Linked DNA regions of Variovorax terrae. The protein of the gene in region 2 binds, or shares a complex with, the protein of the main gene of each other region. Links are inferred from orthologs where the notes say so. Each region holds a gene or a part of one and is shown on either strand. Other genes may lie near its edges.

Region 1 (5,330 bases), on a different replicon or contig from region 2:
GGCGTCGACGATCGCGGGCGTCACCGTGGCGATGCCGCTGCGCACCTCGCCCCATTGCCAGAGTGCCGTCTCCAGCGCGGGCCCCGTGGGCGCGGCGGTGCCGGCCGGCGCGACCCAGAGCGCGCGCGGCTGGCCGTCGGCGGGATACAGGTGAACCAGATTTTCAGAACCAAAAGTGCTTAAGGTCCAGGCCGGGTGGTCATCGGGCGCTATGGTTTTGAGAGCATTCCCGGCGATGCCGAAGAGCGCATGGTCGGCGCTGGCATCGCTGAGCCGCGCCTTGGCCCGCAGCACGAACATCGACAGCCGCTTGAGCGTGGGGGCCAGCAGGTCGCGGCTGCACACCAGCAGGATCTCGGCCGGGCCGCGCCTGAAGCCGACGAAGCTGGCCTGCATGCGGCCCTTGGGTGAACAGAACGCCGCCAGTCGCGCCTCGGACGGTTCCAGCAGCACGAAGTCCTGCGTCAACTGGCCCTGGAGGAATTTGGCGGCGTCTTCGCCCTCGACACGGATGATGCCCAGGTGGGGCAGGGGGGCAATGCCGTTCAGTGGGTGCGTCATGCGTGAATTATCATCGTCGCTTCAATCCATTTCACTTTGTGGGGCTGCAACCCGGTGCGTCGGCTATTCCTGTTCGTTTTCCTGTCAGCGGCGCTGGCGGCCCTGGCCGGCTCGGCCTGGGCGCTGTGGTGGGTGAACCAGCCGCTGGCGCTGCCGGCCGCCACCGTGGACCTGTCCATCGAGTCCGGCACCACCCCGCGCGGTGTGGCTCAGGCCGTGGCCGACACCGGTACCCGCGTCAATGCGGACCTGCTGTACGGCTGGTTCCGTTTCTCGGGGCAGGGCCGCCAGATCAAGGCCGGCAGCTACGAGATCGAGGCCGGCACCACGCCGCGCAGCCTGCTGCAGAAACTGGTGCGCGGCGAGGAAGCCCTGCGCTCCGTCACCCTGGTCGAGGGCTGGACCTTCCGCCAGGTGCGCGACGCGCTGGCCAAGGCCGACCAGCTCAAGCCGGAGGCCAGCGGCCTCTCGGACGAGGCCGTCATGAGCCTGCTGGGCCGGCCGGGCCAGCCGCCCGAAGGGCGTTTCTTCCCCGACACCTACACCTACGCCAAGGGCTCGACCGACCTGGCCGTGCTGCGCCGCGCCCTGCGCGCCATGGACAGGAAGCTCGAGGCCGCCTGGGCGCTGCGCGCGCCGGGCCTGCCGCTGAAGACCCCGGACGAGGCCCTGACCCTGTCGAGCATCGTCGAGAAGGAAACCGGCCGGGCGGCCGACCGCGCGCAGATCGCCGGCGTGTTCGTCAACCGCCTGCGCATCGGCATGCCGCTGCAGACCGACCCGACGGTGATCTATGGCCTGGGCGCCAGCTTCGACGGCAACCTGCGCAAGCGTGACCTGCAGGCCGACACGCCCTGGAACACCTACACCCGCACCGGCCTGCCACCCACGCCGATCGCCATGCCGGGCAAGGCGGCACTGCTGGCCGCCGTGCAGCCGGCCCGCACCAAGGCGCTCTATTTCGTGGCGCGCGGCGACGGCTCCAGCCACTTCAGCGATTCGCTGGACGAGCACAATCGGGCCGTCAACAAATTCCAGCGCGGGCAATGAACCGATGAGCAAACCGGGCCTCTTCATCACTTTCGAAGGCATCGACGGCGCCGGCAAATCGACCCACATCGAAGGCCTTGCCACCGCCCTGCGCGCCCAGGGCCGCACCGTGACGCTCACGCGCGAGCCCGGCGGCACGCCGCTGGCCGAGAAGCTGCGCGCCCTGGTGCTCAACGACGCCATGGACGCGCTGACCGAGGCGCTGCTGATCTTCGCCGCGCGGCGCGACCATCTGCAGCAGGTGATCGAGCCGGCGCTGGCACGCGGCGACGTGGTGCTGTGCGACCGCTTCACCGATGCCACCTTCGCCTACCAGGGCGGCGGGCGCGGCTTCGACTTCGCCGTGCTATCAAAACTGGAGCAATGGGTCCAGGCTGTTCCTGGACCTCAGCCGGATTTCGTGCGCCAACCCGACCTGACCGTGTGGTTCGACCTGGCGCCCGAGATCGCGGCCCAGCGGCTGGCCGGCGCCCGCCTGCCGGACCGCTTCGAGGCCCAGCCGATCGAGTTTTTCAGGCGCGTGGCCGAGGGCTACGGGCAACGCGCGGCGCAGGCGCCGCAGCGTTTCGCGCGCATCGACGCGGCGCAGGACCGGCACAAGGTCTGGCAGCAGCTCACCAGCGCCTTCGTGCGGCGCGGCTGGCTGGCCATCATGGTGGCTCCCAACGGGGGGCCGGCATGACGGCGGCGGCCGGCGCTGCGCTGGCGCCGTGGCTGGGCGAGCAGCTCGGCGGCCTGCTGGCCCAGCGCGGCCATGCCTGGCTGCTGCAGGGCCCGTCGGGCCTGGGCCAGTACCGCCTGGGCTTCGAGCTGGCGCGCGCCTGGCTGTGCGAGCAGCCCACGGCCCAGGGTGCCTGCGGGCACTGCGGCAGCTGCCATGCGATCGAGGTGCGCACCCATGCCGACCTGTGCGTGCTGATGCCCGAAACCGCGATGCTGGAGCTCGGCTGGCCGCTCAGCGAGAAGGCCCAGGCCGACATCGACGACAAGAAGCGCAAGCCCAGCAAGGAGATCCGCGTCGAGGCCATGCGCGACGCCGTGGAGTTTGCCCAGCGCACCAGCGCCCGCGGCCGCGGCAAGGCCGTGCTGGTGTACCCGGCCGAGCGCATGAACACGGTGACGGCCAACGCCTTGCTCAAGACACTCGAGGAGCCGCCCGGCGACGTGAAATTCGTGCTCGCCAGCGAAGCCTCGCATCAACTGCTGCCCACCATCCGCAGCCGCTGCCTGGGCCACACCATGGTCTGGCCGGAGGCGCCCGCGGCGCTGGCCTGGCTGCAGCAGCAGGGCGTGGCCTCTGCCGACGCGCCGGCCCTGCTGCGCGCGGCCGGCGGCCGGCCCGACGACGCGCTGGGCTTCGCGCAGTCCGGGCGCGATCCCAAGCTGTGGGCGCTGCTGCCCCGGGCCATGGCGCGCGGCGATGCCGGCGCGCTGGCCAACTGGGCTCCGGCGCACGCCGTCGATGCCTTGCAAAAGCTCTGCCACGACCTGCTGGCGCTGCAGGCCGGCGCGCAGCCCCGCTTCTTCGCGGCAGCCGACCTGCCGGCCGCTCCCACCGCGTCGCTGGCGGCGCTGACCCGCTGGTCGCGCGACCTGGGCCAGGCCGCGCGCACCGTGGAACACCCGTTCAATGCCGGACTGATGCTGGAGGCGCTTGTGAGCCAGGCCCGCCTGGCCCTAAACTCGAGGCCCTGAGCCTTCGCTGCCCATGAGCAATCCTTCTCCCACCACCCCGCGCCCCAGCGTCATCCAGCTCGCCATCAAGGAAAAGGCGGCCCTTTACGCCGCCTACATTCCCTTGTTCTCCGAAGGCGGCATCTTCATCCCGACGACGCGCGACTACCGGCTGGGCGATGATGTCTACGTGCTGCTGTCGCTGCCCGAAGACCCGCAGCGCTACCCGGTGGCCGGCAAGGTGGCCTGGGTCACGCCGCCGCGCGCCGCGGGCAACCGCACGCAGGGCGTGGGCATCCGGTTTCCGGCCGACGAGAAGTCGCGCCTGCTCAAGATCAGGATCGAAGAGCTGCTGGGCGGGCACCTGGCGTCGGAACGGCCGACCCAGACCATTTGATCTGCTACGGTTTTCGTAGCGCCCAATGACCGCAGCACCTGGACCTGCGGCCCTTTTCATTGATATTCCATGTTTGTCGACTCGCATTGCCACCTGAGCTTTCCCGAACTGGCCGCACAGCTGCCGCAGATCCGCCAGGCCATGGCCGAGGCGCAGGTGGACCGGGCGCTGTGCATCTGCACCACGCTGGAGGAGTTCGATTCGGTCCATGCGCTGGCCATGCGCTATGACAACTTCTGGGCCACCGTGGGCGTGCACCCCGACAACGAAGGCGTTACCGAGCCCAGCCTGCAGGACCTGCTCGAGCGCGCCGCGCAGCCGCGCGTGGTGGCCATCGGCGAAACCGGGCTCGACTACTACCAGATGGACGAGCGCAAGGGCGGCCGCACGCTGGCCGACATGGAGTGGCAGCGCGAGCGCTTTCGCACCCACATCCGCGCCGCGCGCCAGTGCGGCAAGCCGCTGGTGATCCACACCCGCAGCGCCTCGGCCGACACGCTGGCCATCCTGAAGGAGGAGGGCGAGGACGGCTCCCGTGGCGCGGCCGGCGGGGTGTTCCATTGCTTCACCGAAACCGCACAGGTGGCCCGGGCTGCGCTGGACCTGGGGTTCTATATCTCGTTCTCCGGCATCCTGACCTTCAAGAACGCGCAGGACCTGCGCGACGTGGCGGCCTTCGTGCCGCTGGACCGCCTGCTGATCGAGACCGACAGCCCCTATCTGGCCCCCGTGCCTTACCGCGGCAAGACCAACAACCCCTCCTACGTGCCCTACGTGGCCCGTCAGGTGGCCGATCTGAAGCAGCTCCCGATGGAACAGATTGCCGAGGTTACGAGCGCCAATTTCGAGCGCCTGTTCAAGGGAGTTCAATCATGAGAAATTACTTTAAGAATTTAATTTATTTGATTGTTTTAATTGGATTTAATGTTTGTCATGCCGGCTCCTACGAGGATTTTTTCGTTGCCATCAAGCAGGACAATGCGGCGGCCATGACGCGCCTGCTGCAGCGCGGCTTCGACCCCAATACGCCCGATCCGAAGGGGCAGAACGGCCTCTACCTCGCGCTGCGCGAACCGTCGCTCAAGGTGGCGCAGGTATTGATCGACTGGCCCAAGACCGATGTCGATGTCCTCAACGCCCAGGGTGAAAGCCCGCTGATGATTGCGGCGCTCAAAGGGCAGCTCGACATCGCCCGAAAGCTGATCGAGCGCGATGCCAGCGTCAACAAGACCGGCTGGGCGCCGCTGCACTACGCGGCCACCAACAGCCACCTCGACGTCATGCGGCTGCTGCTGGACAACAGCGCCTACATCGACGCCGCCTCGCCCAATGGCACCACGCCGCTGATGATGGCGGCGTTCTACGGCAGCGCCTCGGCGGTGAAGCTGCTGCTGGAAGAGGGCGCCGACCCGCTGCTCAAGAACCAGCAGGACCTCAGCGCCATCGACTTCGCCCAGCGCGCCAACCGCAAGGAATCGGCCGACATCATCGCCGCGTTCGTGCGCGGCCGGCAGCCCAAGGGCAAGTGGTGAGATGCGCAGCCTCAAGCTCAGGCATCTGAGGATCGTCCTGGCGGTCAGCGAAGCCGAGAGCCTGGCGCAGGCGGCCGAACGGCTTCACGTCACGGCGGCGGCCGTGTCGAAGGCGC
Region 2 (5,223 bases):
TGGTGTCGCGCTTCGACTCGGGCCTGACGGTGGCGATCGAGCCGCCCGAGCTCGAGATGCGCGTGGCCATCCTGATCAGCAAGGCGCGCGCCGAGGGCGCCGAGATGCCCGAGGAAGTGGCCTTCTTCGTGGCCAAGAACGTGCGCTCCAACGTGCGCGAGCTCGAGGGCGCGCTGCGCAAGATCCTGGCCTATTCGCGCTTCAACCAGAAGGAAATCTCGATCATGCTGGCGCGCGAGGCGCTGCGCGACCTGCTGAGCATCCAGAACCGCCAGATCTCGGTCGAGAACATCCAGAAGACGGTGGCCGACTACTACAAGATCAAGGTCGCCGACATGTACTCCAAGAAGCGGCCGGCCTCCATTGCCCGCCCGCGGCAGATTGCGATGTACCTGGCCAAGGAACTGACACAGAAAAGCCTTCCGGAAATCGGAGAATTGTTCGGCGGGCGCGACCACACCACGGTGCTGCACGCCGTGCGCAAGATCTCCGGCGAGCGCCAGCAACTGACCGAGCTCAACCAGCAGCTGCACGTCCTCGAACAGACGCTGAAGGGCTGACCTCATCATGAAACCGCCATCAACTCCCACGACCCGCAGCGCGGTTCGGGCAAGCCTGGGGACAGTTCCGGCACAACGGCCCGGTTGTCCACATGCCCGGGCGCCGGCGCGGAAGTGTCCACCGGGCCGCGACAACCCGGAAGCAGGGCTGTGCACAGGCTTCGCTGGGGGCCAAGTGCTTGATAAAACAGGCGAAAATGGCGAAGTCCACAGCGCCGCGCGCGCCTTATCTACTACGACTCATTTGAATTAAAGAAATCAAGAAGAGGTTGACATGATTGTTCTGAAGGCAACACAAGACAAGGTTCTCTCGGTTTTGCAGTCGGTCGCGGGCATCGTGGAGCGGCGGCACACCCTGCCCATCCTGGCCAACGTGCTGATCCGCAAGACCGGCGGCTCGGTGCAGCTCACCACCAGCGACCTGGAGATCCAGATCCGCACCACGGCCGAGCTGGACGGCGATGCCGGCAACTTCACCACCACCGTGGGCGCGCGCAAGCTCATCGACATCCTGCGCACCATGCCGGCCGACCAGACCGTGAGCCTGGAGTCGAGCCAGAACAAGCTGATCCTCAAGGGCGGCAAGAGCAAGTTCACGCTGCAGACGCTGCCGGCCGAAGACTTTCCGCTGGTGCAGGAGGCCGCCAACTTCGGCCCCGTGTTCAGCGTGCCGCAGAAGACGCTGAAAGACCTGCTGAACCAGGTGAGCTTCGCGATGGCCGTGCACGACATCCGCTACTACCTCAACGGCATCCTGTTCGTGGCCGAGGGCCAGCAGCTCAGCCTAGTGGCCACCGACGGCCACCGCCTGGCCTTTGCCTCCGCCACGCTCGACGTGGAAGTGCCGCGCCAGGAGGTGATCCTGCCGCGCAAGACCGTGCTCGAAATGCAGCGCCTGCTGTCCGACGCCGAAGGCGCCATCGAGATGCAGTTCGCCAACAACCAGGCCAAGTTCAGCTTCGGCGGCATGGAGTTCGTCACCAAGCTGGTGGAGGGCAAGTTCCCCGACTACAACCGCGTGATCCCCAAGAACCACAAGAACAGCGTGACGCTGGGCCGCGCGCCGCTCCTGGCCAGCCTGCAGCGCACCGCCATCCTGACCAGCGAGAAGTTCAAGGGCGTGCGCCTGAACATCGAGCCCGGCACGCTGCGCGTGGCCTCCAACAACGCCGAGCAGGAAGAAGCGGTGGACGAGCTCGACATCGACTACGGCGGCGACGCCATCGAGATCGGCTTCAACGTCACCTACCTGATCGACGCGCTGGCCAACATGGGCCAGGAGATGGTGAAGGTCGATCTGGCCGACTCCAACAGCTCGGCGCTGCTGACCATTCCCGACAACGCCACCTTCAAGTACGTGGTGATGCCGATGCGCATCTGATGCTACAAAAAACGTAGCAAACAACGACCACAGCCCGCGGACATCCGCGGGTTTGGTCCTTCAAGAGTTTAGATACTGGAGATTTCCGCCCGGAAACCACGCTGACCATGACCGAAGACAACAAGCTGAACGAAGCCGCCCCCACGGAAGAAAGCTCCAACTTCCAGCCCAAGATCGACGCCCACCAGGCCGGCGCTTCCGAAGGCTATGGCGAAGGCGCCATCCAGATCCTCGAGGGCCTGGAAGCGGTGCGCAAGCGCCCCGGCATGTACATCGGCGACACCTCCGACGGCACCGGCCTGCACCACCTGGTGTTCGAGGTGGTGGACAACTCCATCGACGAGGCACTGGCCGGCCACTGCGACGACATCATGGTGACCATCCACACCGACAACTCCATCAGCGTGGTGGACAACGGCCGCGGCATCCCCACCGGCGTGAAGATGGACGACAAGCACGAGCCCAAGCGCTCGGCCGCCGAGATCGCGCTGACCGAGCTGCACGCCGGCGGCAAGTTCAACCAGAACAGCTACAAGGTCTCGGGCGGCCTGCACGGCGTGGGCGTGAGCTGCGTCAACGCGCTGAGCAAATGGCTGCGCCTCACGGTGCGGCGCGAAGGCAAGGTGCACCTGATCGAGTTTGCCCGCGGCGTGGTGCAGCACCGCCTGGTGGAGGCGGTGGACGGCGTCGAGGTCTCGCCCATGAAGGTGACCGGCCCGACCGAGAAGCGCGGCACCGAGGTGCACTTTCTGCCCGACACCGAGATCTTCAAGGAAAACTACGACTTCCACTACGAGATCCTGAGCAAGCGCCTGCGCGAACTGAGCTTCCTCAACAACGGCGTGCGCATCCGCCTGAAGGACGAGCGCAGCGGCAAGGAAGACGACTTCGCCGGCGCCGGCGGCGTCAAGGGCTTCGTGGACTTCATCAACAAGGGCAAGACCGTCCTGCACCCCAACGTGTTCCACGCCATGGGCGACCGCCAGAGCGAACACGGCACCAACATCGGGGTGGAAGTGGCGATGCAGTGGAACAGCGGCTACAACGAGAGCGTGCTGTGCTTCACCAACAACATCCCGCAGCGCGACGGCGGCACCCACCTGACCGGCCTGCGCGCCGCGATGACCCGCGTCATCAACAAGTACATCGAGGAAACCGAGCTGGCCAAGAAGGCCAAGGTCGAGGTCACCGGCGACGACATGCGCGAAGGCCTGTGCTGCGTGCTCAGCGTGAAGGTGCCCGAGCCCAAGTTCAGCAGCCAGACCAAGGACAAGCTCGTTTCCAGCGAAGTGCGCGGCCCGGTGGAAGACATCGTGAGCAAGCTGCTGGCCGACTACCTGCAGGAGCGCCCCAACGACGCCAAGATCATCTGCGGCAAGATCGTCGAAGCCGCGCGCGCCCGCGAAGCCGCGCGCAAGGCCCGCGAGATGACCCGCCGCAAGGGCGTGCTCGACGGCATGGGCCTGCCCGGCAAGCTGGCCGACTGCCAGGAGAAAGACCCGGCGCTGTGCGAGATCTACATCGTGGAGGGCGACTCCGCCGGCGGCTCGGCCAAGCAAGGCCGCGACCGCAAATTCCAGGCCATCCTGCCGCTGCGCGGCAAGATCCTGAACGTGGAGAAGGCGCGCTACGAGAAGCTGCTCACCAGCAATGAAATCCTCACGCTCATCACCGCGCTGGGCACCGGTATCGGCAAGGCCGGCGGCGTGGGCGGCACGGCGGGCGCGGACGACTTCAACGTGGCCAAGCTGCGCTACCACCGCATCATCATCATGACCGACGCCGACGTGGACGGCGCCCACATCCGCACGCTGCTGCTCACCTTCTTCTACCGCCAGATGCCCGAGCTGGTGGAACGCGGCCACATCTACATCGCCCAGCCGCCGCTCTACAAGGTGAAGGTGGGCAAGGACGAGCAGTACCTGAAAGACGGCAACGAACTCGACAGCTTCCTGCTGCGCGTGGCGCTCAAGGACGCCAACGTGTTCACCGGCGGCGAGGCCGGCCAGACCCTGGCCGGCGACACCCTGGCCGAGCTGGCGCGCAAGCACCAGCTGGCCGAAAGCGTGATCGCGCGCCTCTCGGGCTTCATGGACGCCGAGGCGCTGCGCGCCATCGCCGACGGCGTGAGCCTGAACCTCGACAGCGTGGCCGATGCCGAAGCCAGCGCCGTGCTGCTGCAGGCCAAGCTGCGCGAGCTGGCCACCAACGGCGTGCCCGCCGAAGTGGCCGGCGAGTTCGACGTCCGCACCGACAAGCCGCTGCTGCGCATCAGCCGCCGCCACCACGGCAACATCAAGAGCAGCGTCATCACGCAAGACTTCGTGCACGGCGCCGACTACGCAACACTGGCCGAAGCCGCCGACACCTTCCGCGGCCTGCTGAGCGAAGGCGCCCGCGTGACGCGCGGCGAAGGCGAGCGGCAAAAGGAAGAAAAAGTGAGCGACTTCCGCCAGGCCATGAAGTGGCTGATCGGCGAAGCCGAGCGCGCCACCGCCCGCCAGCGCTACAAGGGCTTGGGTGAAATGAACCCCGCCCAGCTCTGGGAAACCACGATGGACCCGAACGTGCGCCGCCTGCTGCGCGTGCAGATCGACGACGCCATCGAGGCCGACCGCGTGTTCACCATGCTGATGGGGGATGAGGTGGAGCCGCGGCGGGACTTCATTGAGACGAATGCGTTGAGGGCGGCGAATATTGATGTGTAGTCACATTCGATAACACAAGCGATGTAGTCTGTATAACGTTGGCGAACAGATTCGCCCGATCCGGATAGAAAGGGACGGCAGGCTGCCGTCCCTTTTCTTTTAAGACAATTGCTAGGTCGTCGGATGCTGCGCAGCCCAGTTCTCCAACGATCGTGACTCATCTGTGGATCGGCTTCGTTTGACAATGTAGTGGTGACGTATGCCTGATGTACTCGAGAGCACATCAGGTTGATCCAAGCTCACGAAGAAGCCGGCAACGCTTTGCCCAGCGATGCTCTCAAATGAGCACGGGTCTCCTCATCGGATGCCCACACATACAAGCCATGAATCGCTCGTGTCATCAGAATCCGATAGGCTTGTGCAACCTTGTGACGCAGCAACTCTCCATGCGGGCCAAAAGGCGCGAAAGCCCCTTCTTTTGCTGCGCGCGCGGTTATCACAGAAATCCCGCTCTCAAGAACCCTATCCACTTGAACTACCCAGCGGCCATCACGCCAAAGCAGATCGTCCAGCCAGATCAAGCCCAGATAGTGGTAGTCGAAACCCCGCACGGCATAAGGGCAACCCACTTCAC

What was found.
Region 1: the proteins of dnaN (region 2) and MMF98_RS08815 are in contact, whole or in part, in a cryo-EM structure (PDB 8GIZ), measured with the Escherichia coli proteins. The link is inferred for Variovorax terrae from one-to-one orthologs.

The regions. Positions count from the first base shown.
Region 1 is NZ_JALGBI010000001.1:1,867,517-1,872,846, forward strand. The notes cover bases 1,304-4,297. They hold MMF98_RS08815 (DNA polymerase III subunit delta'), read left to right. Parts: upstream 1,304-2,289; coding sequence 2,290-3,306; downstream 3,307-4,297. Other genes in these bases: mltG (endolytic transglycosylase MltG), read left to right, coding at 1,304-1,611; tmk (dTMP kinase), read left to right, coding at 1,616-2,293; MMF98_RS08820 (PilZ domain-containing protein), read left to right, coding at 3,320-3,682; MMF98_RS08825 (TatD family hydrolase), read left to right, coding at 3,752-4,297. Outside these bases: CAF17-like 4Fe-4S cluster assembly/insertion protein YgfZ, read right to left, coding at 1-561; more of mltG, read left to right, coding at 616-1,303; more of MMF98_RS08825, read left to right, coding at 4,298-4,558; MMF98_RS08830 (ankyrin repeat domain-containing protein), read left to right, coding at 4,555-5,214; MMF98_RS08835 (LysR family transcriptional regulator), read left to right, coding at 5,216-5,330. UniProt on the Escherichia coli protein: Part of the beta sliding clamp loading complex, which hydrolyzes ATP to load the beta clamp onto primed DNA to form the DNA replication pre-initiation complex.
Region 2 is NZ_JALGBI010000003.1:300,197-305,419, reverse strand. The notes cover bases 1-2,887. They hold dnaN (DNA polymerase III subunit beta), read left to right. Parts: upstream 1-834; coding sequence 835-1,941; downstream 1,942-2,887. Other genes in these bases: gyrB (DNA topoisomerase (ATP-hydrolyzing) subunit B), read left to right, coding at 2,049-2,887; dnaA (chromosomal replication initiator protein DnaA), read left to right, coding at 1-560. Outside these bases: more of gyrB, read left to right, coding at 2,888-4,649; MMF98_RS20820 (DNA/RNA helicase domain-containing protein), read right to left, coding at 4,889-5,223. UniProt on the Escherichia coli protein: Confers DNA tethering and processivity to DNA polymerases and other proteins. Acts as a clamp, forming a ring around DNA (a reaction catalyzed by the clamp-loading complex) which diffuses in an ATP-independent manner freely and bidirectionally along dsDNA.